DNA from 2 places in the Yaniella soli genome. Region 2 is predicted to be linked to the other one. Evidence: riboswitches for the same ligand, from Rfam matches in the RefSeq annotation. Region 2 holds a riboswitch; the other holds the start of a gene.
The links. Region 2 has a riboswitch for S-adenosylmethionine ahead of ACYVJT_RS04465 (LLM class flavin-dependent oxidoreductase). Riboswitches for the same ligand answer to the same signal wherever they lie in the genome.

Region 1: linked by a shared signal. The riboswitch ahead of ACYVJT_RS06990 (methionine ABC transporter ATP-binding protein) and the one ahead of ACYVJT_RS04465 (LLM class flavin-dependent oxidoreductase) in region 2 are both predicted to bind S-adenosylmethionine.

The regions. Positions count from the first base shown of each region.
Region 1 is NZ_BAAGSP010000010.1:37,779-43,849, forward strand. It holds gene ACYVJT_RS06970 (NtaA/DmoA family FMN-dependent monooxygenase) at 1-911, opposite strand, end outside; gene ACYVJT_RS06975 (MetQ/NlpA family ABC transporter substrate-binding protein) at 952-1,830, opposite strand; gene ACYVJT_RS06980 (MetQ/NlpA family ABC transporter substrate-binding protein) at 1,850-2,749, opposite strand; gene ACYVJT_RS06985 (methionine ABC transporter permease) at 2,781-3,443, opposite strand; gene ACYVJT_RS06990 (methionine ABC transporter ATP-binding protein) at 3,443-4,267, opposite strand; SAM riboswitch class I at 4,261-4,372, opposite strand; gene ACYVJT_RS06995 (hypothetical protein) at 4,469-4,906, opposite strand; gene ACYVJT_RS07000 (hypothetical protein) at 5,034-5,159, shown strand; gene ACYVJT_RS07005 (DinB family protein) at 5,156-5,692, opposite strand; gene ACYVJT_RS07010 (FAD-dependent monooxygenase) at 5,728-6,071, opposite strand, start outside.
Region 2 is NZ_BAAGSP010000006.1:4,166-10,236, reverse strand. It holds gene ACYVJT_RS04495 (hypothetical protein) at 1-181, shown strand, start outside; gene ACYVJT_RS04490 (hypothetical protein) at 240-563, shown strand; gene ACYVJT_RS04485 (hypothetical protein) at 564-875, shown strand; gene ACYVJT_RS04480 (hypothetical protein) at 896-1,126, shown strand; gene ACYVJT_RS04475 (MarR family winged helix-turn-helix transcriptional regulator) at 1,355-1,849, opposite strand; gene ACYVJT_RS04470 (aldo/keto reductase) at 1,953-2,894, shown strand; gene ACYVJT_RS04465 (LLM class flavin-dependent oxidoreductase) at 2,971-4,377, opposite strand; SAM riboswitch class I at 4,371-4,458, opposite strand; gene ACYVJT_RS04460 (APC family permease) at 4,579-6,036, shown strand.

The DNA of each region.
Region 1 (6,071 bases), on a different contig from region 2:
TTTGCCTGAGCTTCGGCTTCGGTCGAACCGACCACGAAAGAGAGGCCCTGGATGAATTGCACATCTTCGGGTTGGCGACCAAAACCCACGGCACGACGACGCACATCAGCGGCATGTTGCTGCGCCTGAGCCAGACTCGGGGCCATCGAGAAGGTGGCCTCGGCGTGTTGGGCAGCGACATCGCGGCCCCGAGGTGATGAGCCCGCCTGGAATACCACCGGGGTGCGCTGCGGTGATGGTGAAGACAAGTGAGGGCCTTCGACCGTGTAGTTCCGTGAAACGTGATGGATTTTGGCGACCTTGGCCGGGTCTGCGTGTAGCCCGACACCGCGTTCGTGGTGCCGGGTCTTGTCGGCTAGCAGCGCGTCATCGTCCCAGGATCCTTCCCAGAGTTTGTAGCACACCTCGAGGTATTCTTCGGCCACGTCGTACCGGTTGTCATGCTCCAGGAGTCCGGCCCCACCGTAGTTGCGGTGCGAGTTTTCCAACGCCGAGGTCACCACGTTCCAGCCCACTCGCCCACCGGTCAGATGATCCAGTGTGGAGAGCTGGCGGGCGAAAGTATACGGGTGGGTTTGGATCACCGATGAGGTCAGCGCCAGCCCAATGCGGTTGGTGGTCGCGGCCAGTGCGGACAACAAGACGAGCGGATCGTTGGCTGGGATTTGCAGGCCACGGCGGACGTGCGAAGCCCAGCCTCCCTCGTGGTCCCCGTAGACGCCAACAACGTCGGCGAAGAACGCGAGGTCAAAGCCGCCGTCTTCCAGGGTTTTGACCAGGTCAACCCAGTGGGCAAGTTCGTTGAAACGGTGTTGTTGGGCTTCGGGTTGGCGCCAGGCGCCACCCAGAATGTGGCTGGTGGTGTTCATCATGAAGGCGGACAGGACCATTGGACGACGATGTGACACGATGTGCTCCTAATGTTCTTCGAGGGTGACGGGTGGGGATCAGCTATTCGGCGGTGAACTCAGTCCAGGATTCGCTGATGTTATCGGTCGTGTACTCATCGGTGAACTCCACTGATCCCTCCAGGTATTCGTTGAACCATTCCTCGACTTCTTCTGATTGGAATACCTCTTGCAGTGCTTGGGTCTTCTCGCTTTCTTCGTCACCTGGCTGCACACCCACCACGATCGAATAGGGCAGACTGTCATCGAGCTCCGGTTCAAGCTTCAACGTGACTTCGTCCAGATCATGGTCAGCTTCAACTACCATGCGTACGAAGGAAAAACCCGCGTCGACATCTGACAGAGTCTGCGCGGTGGATTGCTGGTCAATTTCGATGAATTCGAAGTTGTGCGGGTTGTCGGTAATGTCCTCTTGGGAGAGTTGGGCGACCGGTACAGATTCGTCTACTTCAAGCAGCCCTTCATCGGCAAGAACTTTGAGTCCGCGACCATTATTGGCGGTGTCTACGGGCAGGGATATCTGTGCGCCTTCGGGCAAATCTTCCAGACTGTCATAGCGCAACGAAAAGATTCCTGCTGGCGCGTAGTAGACCGAGAAGGCTGGCGCAACATCCGTCCCATTGTCTTGGTTAAATTGGCGCAAATATGCGGCATTCTGAAAATAGTTCGCATCGTATTCGCCCTGCGAGACCACCTGATTGGGTTGGATAATATCCGTGACGTAGGTGGGTTCCAGGGTCCAGCCTTCTTCGGCCAGCATTTCCTTGGCGATTTCGGTTGGCTCCTGATACGGAGCGGATTCTGTGACAATAATGCTGATGGTGCGATCGCCGTCGCCGGCGGAAGCTAGTCCGCAGCCGGACAGGGTCAGAACAGCCAGGGAACTGAGAACACCGGCGCGCGCGGTCTTCGTGGTTTTCATATGATGTTGTCTCCCAACACTATTCGGCGGTGAACTCTGACCAAGTCTCTTGGGCGTCGTCAGTCGTGATATCCCCGTTGTATTCCGTTGCGCCTTCGAGATAGTCTTCGAACCACTCCTGAACCTCTGGTGACTGGTACGCGTCCTGGAGCGCCTGGGTTTTCTCAGAGGCCTGATCACCCGGCTGCACCGCAACGACATTGGTATATGGACGGCGTACTTCCTCGTCTTCTTCCAACGCCAATGCTGTTTCGTCGATGTCGTGGCCTGCCTCGGCGATCAGGCGGGCGAACGCGAATCCCGCATCAACGTCACTCAGTGTGTGGGCAGAGGATTGCTGGTCGATCTCAATAAATTCCAGGTTCTTAGGGTTAGAAGTAATGTCAGCCTGGGATAGTTCGGTGACCGGTATTGACTCGTCGATTTCCAACAGTCCATGCTCGGCCAGGAGTTTGATACCGCGACCGTTATTGGCGGTGTCAACGGGCAAAGAAATTTCTGCGCCATCAGGCAATTCATCAAATGAATCATACTCAAGCGAGAAGACCCCAGATGATGAGTAATAGGTGGAGAACGCAGGTTCTACCTCGGTGCCATTATCGGTATTGAACTGACGCAGATAGGCCAGGTGCTGGAAGAAGTTCGCATCGTATTCGCCCTGCGAGACCACCTGGTTGGGCTGCACGATATCGGTCACGTAGGTGGGTTCCAGCGTCCAGCCATCCTCAGCCAACAGGTCTTTGGCGATCTCGGTGGGCTCTTGGTACGGCGCGGATTCGGTCACGATGATGCTGATGGTGCGGTCCTCGCTGCCACCGGCGGAAGTTAGCCCGCAGCTGGTGAGTGTCAGCGCAGCAATTGCGCCGACTCCCGTGATCAGAGCACGGCGGATGGGTTTTTGGGTACGGAAAATTGCCATGGGAGTCCTTAAAGTTTGTGATGAAGCGTTGTTAGATGCGTTTATCGGCCACGCGGGCAAGGGAGTTTCCACCCCACTGCACGGCGCTGACGAGCAGCACCATCAGGACGACGGCAACGAACATGACCACGGTTTCGTAGCGGTAGTAGCCGTAACGGATGGCGAAGTCGCCGATGCCACCGCCTCCCACAAGACCGACCATGGCTGAGTAAGAAATGAAGCTCACGGTGGTAATGGTGATTGATCCGATAATGCCCGGACGGGCATCGACCAGCAGCACGTTGCGGATGATCTGGCGGCGGGTCGCGCCCATCGCCCGGGATGCCTCGACCGCACCGGCACCCAGCTGGCTGATGTTTTGTTCAACCAGCCGTGCGAAGTATGGGATCGCGTTGATCGTGAGCGGAACAATCGCTGCGGCAGTCCCCACGGTGGTTCCCACCAGCAGTCGGGTCAGCGGGATGATGGCGATCAACAAGATGAGAAACGGAAACGACCGCAACATGTTGACGAGTCCGCTGACAACAGCATGCAGTTTTGGTTGTGGTGCGATCGAACCGGGAGCATGCACGAATAACCAGATACCCAGCGGGGTGCCCAGCAGCACCGCGACCGGGATGGCGACGCCGATCATCGCAAACGTTTCTAACATCGCTTGGATCAGTTCGGGGTTGAGCTCTGCAATACGTTGCATTAGACGCGACCTCCCACTGCCAATTCGGCGGTTGAGGCCTCATCGACGTCATGCTGCTGTCGGCGGTCGACGTGTATGCCGTCAGATACCAGGTAGCGGCCGATCGCAGTGGTGGGTTCGAAGGTTTTATCCTGTAAACGTTTGGCTGCGAAGCGTTCGACGATTCGTCCGGATTCCATCACAGCCACGTGGTCGGTCAGCGCTTTGATGACTTCCATTTCGTGGGTCACCACCACAACGGTGATGCCCAGCTCCCGATTGATGTCCGCCAGATATTGCAGCACGGTGGCCGTGGTGAATGGATCTAACGCCGAAGTCGGCTCATCGCACAACAAAACCCGAGGCCGAGTAGCCAACGCGCGGGCAATCGCCACCCGTTGTTGTTGTCCACCGGATAGTTTTGCCGGATACACCGTGGCCTTGTCCGAGATGTCGATGATTTCGAGGGCTTCTGCCACACGAACACGGCGGTCATGTGCCTTGGCGACGCCGGCGAACTTCAGCGACAGCTCCACGTTTTGGGCAACCGTGAGGTTATTGACGAGATTGAAGCCCTGGAAAATCATGCCAATTTGATGGCGGGCCTGGCGCAGTTCCTCGTCGGATAGTTCCATGAGATCAACGCCGTCGATGATCACCTCGCCGGAGGTGGGGCGCTCCAGTAGGTTGATGTTGCGTAGCAGCGTGGATTTGCCGGCACCAGAAAAACCGATAATGCCTTGGATACTTCCACGGTCAATTTCCAGGCTGACATCGTCAACTGCAGTGACCGGATCATTGCCACCAGTAGTAAAAGTGGTCGATAAATTACGCAGAGAAATCATTGAATCACTCCATTGTTCCTGGCGTTAGCACCGTCCTACACCAAAACAGTGGAGGGGTTGCTGCGACGTCTACGAGCCAGATCTCTCAGTCGCTCTGAATGGTTTACCCTGTATACATTATGTGCACCGCAGCCGAAAGTGCAAAAACCACAGCAATTCGCGGTCATAAAAAGTCACGTACGTGACCCAATTCGGCACTGTTTACACGGCTGGCGCGCCCAACGCAGAAAATAGGCCCAGGGCACCGACGATCAGTAACGTCGTCCCGCCCAGCAACCCGCACCAGAAACTCCGGGCCGCCGCACGGTCTGGCACGAGAGCCGCCATCACGCCGATCGCCGTCGTGAGCACACCGGTCAGCGCAAAACTTGGTTGCGCGAAGACCCATGCCAACGGAATGAAGTGAATACCGACGACGGTGAGGATCAGCGGGGCAAACAGATCCTTCCGACCCCTTCGAGCTGCCAAGACCATCAGCACGATGATCACCGCGACCTCGAGCCAGAAGGTGACGATGTACGCGATGAAGGCCGATCCGCCAACTGTAATTGCCGTGGAACCTTCCCAATGGAGCACGGCGAGCGGGATGCCGAAACCAGCGAGCATGGCACCGCCGAGTTGCAAAACGGCCAACACCACACGCCACATCCAGTGTTTGAGGTGTCGAACATGAGTGCCCCTCGTCACCAACCGCACCAAACTGTGCCCTACACCACTTCAGTCACGTGGCCTGCTGCGGAGCGTGCTGACGTAATAGAATACAAGTATGAGCAAAGAATCGGTCGACGGAGACCAGATCTCTGACGAACAAATTCAACGGTGGGCCGACGAAGCGGAGGCCGGGTACGAGGTCGAAGAACTTCGCCGGTGCGGGCGTCCTGCGGTTGCTTAACCTTTGACGTCGTGGAGGTGGTGCTCCATCTCATGGCCAATGTAGAGGCACAGCGTGGCGATGGTGAATTCGAAACCATCGGAGCGTCGGCCCGGTAACTCCCACTGCTCGCGTTCCACCGTATCGACCAGGTCAGCCGTTGACTGTGCCTTGAGCGTGAGCTCGCCCAACACGGTTTGACTGTCCGCCTTCCAGTATTCTCGGCGCACAGCTTCGGCGTCGCCATCGAAGTCCGCTAGATCCGGGTTGTGCTGGTGCAGCATGGTCTCAACCCGCTGCTGAAGCACCGTGATCATGTCACGGACGTGGCACGCGTACTCGACCGGCGACCAGACCGGTTCCGAAGGCCGCTGCGTAGCGTCGACTCGTTGAAGCACCGGGCGCCACCGTGCTGCGGCTGAGCGCAGCCGATCACCCATCAGATTCGGCGCGAACGGCTGAAACCCGCATTCGGTGCACCCCTGATCGATCACGAAGGTCCAGTCACGGTCGTCACCAGGTACCTCTGGCGGTGGCATCATATTCGTCGTCATGGTTCAACGCTACCCTAACGCGTCCGGCGGGGCATCTAGCTGGTCAGAAACTTCGCGAAGTACTCGTCGAATGCTTCAAACTCGTCCAGGGGCAGCACGTGCCCAATGTACTGATCCGGACGTACGATGACGACGGCGCCGCGTGCGCGGTCGATCTCGCGTAGATCGTAGATGTCCTTGGTGGCTTCCACCCCGGGAATGTTGCCCAGCAGCATCCCGTTGGTCTGTTCGGCCGAGAAGACCTTTTCGTAGTCGGTGAGCCCGAACTTGCCCTTTGACGGTTGTACGAGCGCCGGTACCGCGTTGATGTCGACGTCGTGATGCGTTTGTTGCGTGACGGCATAGACATCGAAAAGCGAGTCCATGTCAGTACCTTCCG
Region 2 (6,071 bases):
CACGGTGTTCAATACTGGGGCGGATAAAGGCGCGAACCCAGAGGCAAAGATCATGTCGCTGGTGTCTGGGCTGGCTGCTGGTGCTGACAGTATTAATAATAGGGACATTCTGCGCCATGGTGGTATGAAATCATTGTTCCGCGGTGTAGGCGCCCTCAACGCTGGGCTCACATCTGTGTGAATACACGCATGGGCATGGGAAACAGCTGGTCGCAGTGGCCGCCAGATTCCTGACCAACTTGAGCCACCAGACCGAGCTGTTGCCGGTGAGCCCACCGGATGGCACCGGTCGTGAGATGGTGTTTGTGGACTTTGATGACATGGCGATCGAGGTCTTTTCGCCCAACAAACATGGCGCCGGGCTCGGTTACTACACACTGCGCGGTCTCAACGGGCTGACTGCCACCATTTCCACAGCCAAAGCCGCACCGTTGATCCTTGGCCAACAACTCGCTCGGTTCGGGGTGCTGTCAGTTCGCGCGGCTGGAGCCGACTACTCGGTGACTGTGCCACAAAACGCGGCAGTGATGAATGCTATTGCTGACACCCCAGCGGATGCATAGATGGGGATCAAGTACCCGCAAGCCATCTTTGAGAAGACACTGGTCGGTGGGTCTCTGCTGCCCCAGGTCGCGGAAATTGCTTTCACCACATTCTCATCGAAAGCCAAAGGCGAGCAAGTGGCTAGCCGGTTGGTGGTGCGTCGTATCCCGGAGCTCAACGCCACCAAACTGGTAGCCGCCCACAGCCAGCTCTTTACCACCTACTGGTATCACGTCTTCTTCACCACCGTTAAAAATCCGTCCTGGAGACGGTGGCCGCAGATAAGGTCCACGGCCAACACACGGTCGTCGAGTAGGTGTTTGCAGACCTAAAAGCAGGACCCTTGGCCCATATGCCTTCCGGTAAGTTTTATGCCAACGCGGCTTGGTTTGTGACTGCTGCGATCAGTCGCAACCTACCGCGCGCCGCTGGAACGCTTGCTGGTGGCGACCTGGGTAATGCTAGGACGGTCAGTCTGCGTCAGAAACTGCTCAACATTGCCGCCCGGCTCGCGCACCGCGCCCGCAAACTGGTACTGCATTTACCATTTACCCACGCATGGGAAGTGGGCTACCGCGTTTGACCGGTTATGGCACAATACGCTGAGTCCACCACCAGCTGTGTCATGATCACCATCCACCTCGAAGCTGGGCGTCAGGCCAAGCAGCAGGAGCGATGCTCGGAAACCAATCAGTGGACACAACCGCTGCAAAGCCGGGAGACTTTCCCGAGCCCCAGAATGCGCAATCGCAGCTCATCGATCCTTCCCTGCCGCAAACGCTATCCACCTATCTGATCGGTGGATTGAGGCTTAGCTTCCAGGACGGCCGGTGACCTTGCCATGCGGCGAGACGGCTTCCGCAACTCGAGCAGAGGCTTCGCCTAGCGCATGAATCTGCTCATCAGTCAGCTGATCGAAAATCGCATGGCGCACTGCCTCCACGTGACCGGGCGCCATTTCCACGACTTTATCCCACCCTGCATCCGTTAATTGGCCCAGTGTATATCGACCATCGTTGGGATCGACCACTCGCTCAACCCAACCGGCCTTCATCATCCGTGAGATCACCCTGGATAGGTGCGACAACGTCATATTCGTGATACCGGCCAGCTCACTGAGTCGTATCGCGCGGTTCGGGGCTTCCGAGATTTGTGAGAGCGCATAGTACTCATACAAACTTAGCCCATGGTCTTCACGCAACTGAGCTTCCAGTTTGACCGGCAGCCAAGTCATTAACGACCACACGGCCCTCCAGGTAAAGTCTTCTTCTTCATCCAACCAACGGGGTTCAGGTGTGTTGCTCATATCGCTAGACTACATTACTTGACGCAGAAAGTCAGTTCAGTTAAGTTAGTCTCCATCGCAAGTAAAATCTCTGCATGCCTCACCTACTGCTCAGGGAGTGCACATGGCCCGCATCCCAAACACACATCTCGACGTCTTTCCATTGAACCTCGGAGGCAACACCTTCGGCTGGACGTCAGACCGTGACGCATCGTTTAAAGTACTGGATGAGTTCGTTGCTGCCGGCGGCAACTTCATCGATACCGCCGACCTGTACTCGGTGTGGGCCGAAGGGCATGAGGACGGCGAATCCGAAAAGGTTATTGGCGAATGGCTTGCCGCCCGCGGGAACCGCGATCAGGTCATCATCGCGACCAAAGTCGGGGGCTTACCGACTCGTCCCGGGCTCAGCGAAGACAACGTCGAGGCCGCACTCGATGACTCCCTGAAACGTTTGCAGACCGACCACGTGGACATCTACTACGCCCACTACGATGACGAAAACGTTACGATCATCGACCAGGTACGCCATGCCCACAGCTTGGTGGAGTCCGGCCGCGTCAAGCACCTCGCGCTATCCAACTTCTCACCTGAGCGCATGCGTGAATGGTTTGAAACCGCGAAGGCTGAAGGCCTCACGGTGCCGGTGGCTATCCAGCCGCAGTACAACTTGATCCACCGCAAGGACTACGAGCAGGGCTACCGCCCTATCGCTACAGAATTCAATGCCGCGGTCTTCCCGTTCTTTGCACTGGCGTCTGGTGTTTTGACCGGTAAATACCGTTCCAAAGCTGACATCGAAGGCAAAGCACGCCAGGGCTTCGCCGAAGACCTGATCACCGATGAGGCGCTCAACGTCGTCAACGCGGTGGTTGAAATTGCTGGGGTGCACTCCGTGGAACCCGCAACCATATCGCTCGCATGGTTATTGGCCAAGGGTGTGACCGCGCCCGTGGCATCCGCATCCAACGTAGACCAGCTGCCAGCGCTGATCGCAGCAGCCGATCTGCAACTGACTAACGACGAAGTACAACAACTCGATACCGCGTCCAAGGCGTTTACATAAACGTCTTCGACACACCGCCCCACCGACCTCGAGCATCAGGTTTGTGGGGCAGTGCTGTCTTCGGAGAGCTACCGCGTTATACCGCTGCTTTTGCACCGAGCTTATAGCTGGCACCGACGTGGGTGTCGGGTAGGTAGTCGCCGCGACCAAAGAGTTTATGACGCAGCGTGCCTTCGGTGTATTGGGTTTTGTACCGTCCGCGGGCCTGCAGCTCTGGGACAACGTACTCGACGATGTCTTCGAATGTGCCCGGGGTGATGTGGTACGCCAGGTTGAAACCGTCGATGTCGGCTTCGTCTTGGATACGAATGAGCTCTTCGGCTACCGTGGCGCCGGAGCCAACCAGAATTGGCCCGAAGCCCCCGACACCAACCCATTCGGCCAGTTTCCGGACAGTCCATTCTTCGCCATCACCGGAAGCCTTACGGAACGTTTCCGCAGCTGACTGGATGGCGTTGGATTCGATATGACCAATCGGAGCATCCAAATCGTATTTCGAGAAGTCGGTACCCATCCACCCCGACATGAGCGATAGCGCACCTTCAACATCCGCATACTGTGCGAGATCCCGGTACTTCTCCCAGGCAGCTTCATCCGTCGCAGCGGTAATGATGGTCTGCATGCCAAAGATTCGAATGTCGTAAGGATCGCGTCCAGCTTTGACGAGTTCTTCGCGAGTCTTTGCAACAGACTGAGCTTGCAGCTGCGTGGTTGGTGAGTTAATAAAGGTCGCTTCAGCATGTTTTGCCCCGAAGGCACGACCGCGCGTTGAGGCGCCCGCCTGGTAAATGACCGGGGTTCGCTGGGCCGATGGCTCGGTAACCGCTGCACCCGGTACTTTGAAGAATCCACCTTCGTGTTCAATATTGTGCACCTTGGCCGGGTCGGTGAACACGTTGTTCTCACGGTCGACCTGCACAGCATCGTCTTCCCAAGAGCCTTCAAGCAGCTTGTAAATCACTTCGAGATACTCATCAGCGTGCTCGTAGCGGCGATCGTGTTCCATCTGGTCGTCATTGCCCATGTTGCGGGCGGCCGATGGTAAGTACCCGGTCACGACGTTCCAGCCCACACGGCCGTCGGTGACGTGGTCCAGGGTGGCAAGACGACGCGCAAACGGGAAGGGATGTTCATACGACGTACCCGCGGTGATACCAAAACCCAGGTTCTTGGTGACCGCGGCCATCGCGGAGACCAGTAGGAATGGGTCATTGACCGGGACCTGAGCACCGGACGTCAGTGCGGCGTTGGCGTTGTCGCCATAGACATCATATGGGCCCAGCACATCAGCAATGAAGAGCCCGTCGAACAGACCCTTTTCAAGAGTTTGTGCTAGCTGGGTCCAGTAGGAAAGCTTGTTGTAATCGCGGGAGTGATCCTGCGGATGACGCCACAGGCCTGGTGATTGGTGCCCGACACAGTTCATATCGAAGGCGTTAAAGAGAATTTGGCGATTTGATGACACGATGAGTTCTCCTTCCATCGGTTCTGGCGGTAGCACCTGCACTCTGTGTGGTTGCTGCGGCGTCAACGAGCCAGATCTCTTAGCCGCTCTGGATGGGTTACACACCTGATTCAAACACAGATGTGAGCAACATTGCCAGCTGCAATGTCACAACATTACGCTGATAAGCGCTAATGCTGTCCTAGGCTGAGGAAGTGAATTTATGAGAAAGGTAACAGCATGTCATCGAAAGAGTCGGGGCAGCAGCCGGTAAAGCTGGCGAAGACGCTGACCAATATTGATGCGCTCGCCCTCGGGTTCGGCGCGATGATCGGTTTCGGTTGGGTTGTCCTGACCGGTGGCTGGATTCAAGAGGCCGGCACCATGGGTGCAGTCGCCGCCATAGTGGTGGGTGGCGCGATTATGGCGGTGGTCGGGCTGGTGTATTCGGAACTGACCTCGGCCATGCCACTTGCCGGTGGTGTGCACCAGTACGTGTTGCGAGGATTGGGCCCGCGGTTTGCGTTCATCGGTTCCTGGGCGCTGGTGGGCGGCTACGTCACCATTGTGGCCTTTGAAGCGGTGGCCTTCCCGCGAACGGTCGCCTATATTTTTCCCGAGATCAATGCGCTGCCCATGTGGGACATTGCCGGTGATACCGTCCACCTAACATGGGCGCTTATCGGCGTAGCTGGCGCGTTGGTCATCACGTGGCTCAACGTGCGGGGCGTCAAGCAGGCGTCGATAGCGCAAAACTTCACCGTGATCTTCTTGATCGTCGTCGGCATCTTGATGATTTTCGGCTCGGCCACCCGCGGTGATGCTGGCAATATGGAACCGTTCTTTACTCCGGGGACGGCAGGATTCTTCACGGTGCTCATCGCCATTCCGTTCTTGTTTATCGGTTTCGATGTGATCCCGCAGTCTGCCGAAGAAGTCAACGTCCCTGCTCGTAAAATTGGTCGTCTCGTGATTATCTCGGTTGCGATGGCCACCATTTGGTACATCATGGTTGTGGTCACGACGTCGTCGGCGATGAGCGGAGATGAGCTTGCCCAAGCGGATATTGCGGTCGCCGATGCCTTCGGTTCCTTATTCAATTCCCAGTTGATGGCAAACATTCTCATTGCTGGTGGTATCGCGGGGATTTTGACCTCGTGGAACTCGCTGATGCTGGGGGCTTCCCGGCTGGTTTATTCGATGGCGCGCACCGGGATGTTGCCTGCCTGGTTTGGTCAGCTGCACCCCAAATATCGGACTCCGGCCAACGCGTTGTACTTCATCGGTGGACTCTCTTTGCTGGCGCCCTTCTTTGGCGAAAACATGCTGACCTGGCTGGTCGATTCCGGTGCACCATCGATTATCATCGCCTACTTCATGGTCTCGGTCATCTTTATCGTGCTGCGTCGTCGCGATCCCGGCATGGACCGCCCGCTGCGCATTGGTGGCAAGGGCCGCGGTGGTGAACTCATCGGCTGGACCGCGACTGTGCTCACCGGTGCACTGTTCAGCGTGTACCTACCGGGCATGCCTTCGGCGCTTGACTGGCAGCCGTGGCTGATCTTCGCCATCTGGTGGGGCATCGGCGCGCTGTTCTTCTTCCGTGTACCGACCGGTGTAAAACCCGGGCCAAACGCAGGCGACGAGGTGCTGGCGATCGTCGAAAACCGGCGCCAGGCAAAAACCGACCGCGCATAACCGACCGATCCGAAGATGCCAGGGAGGACGCGACT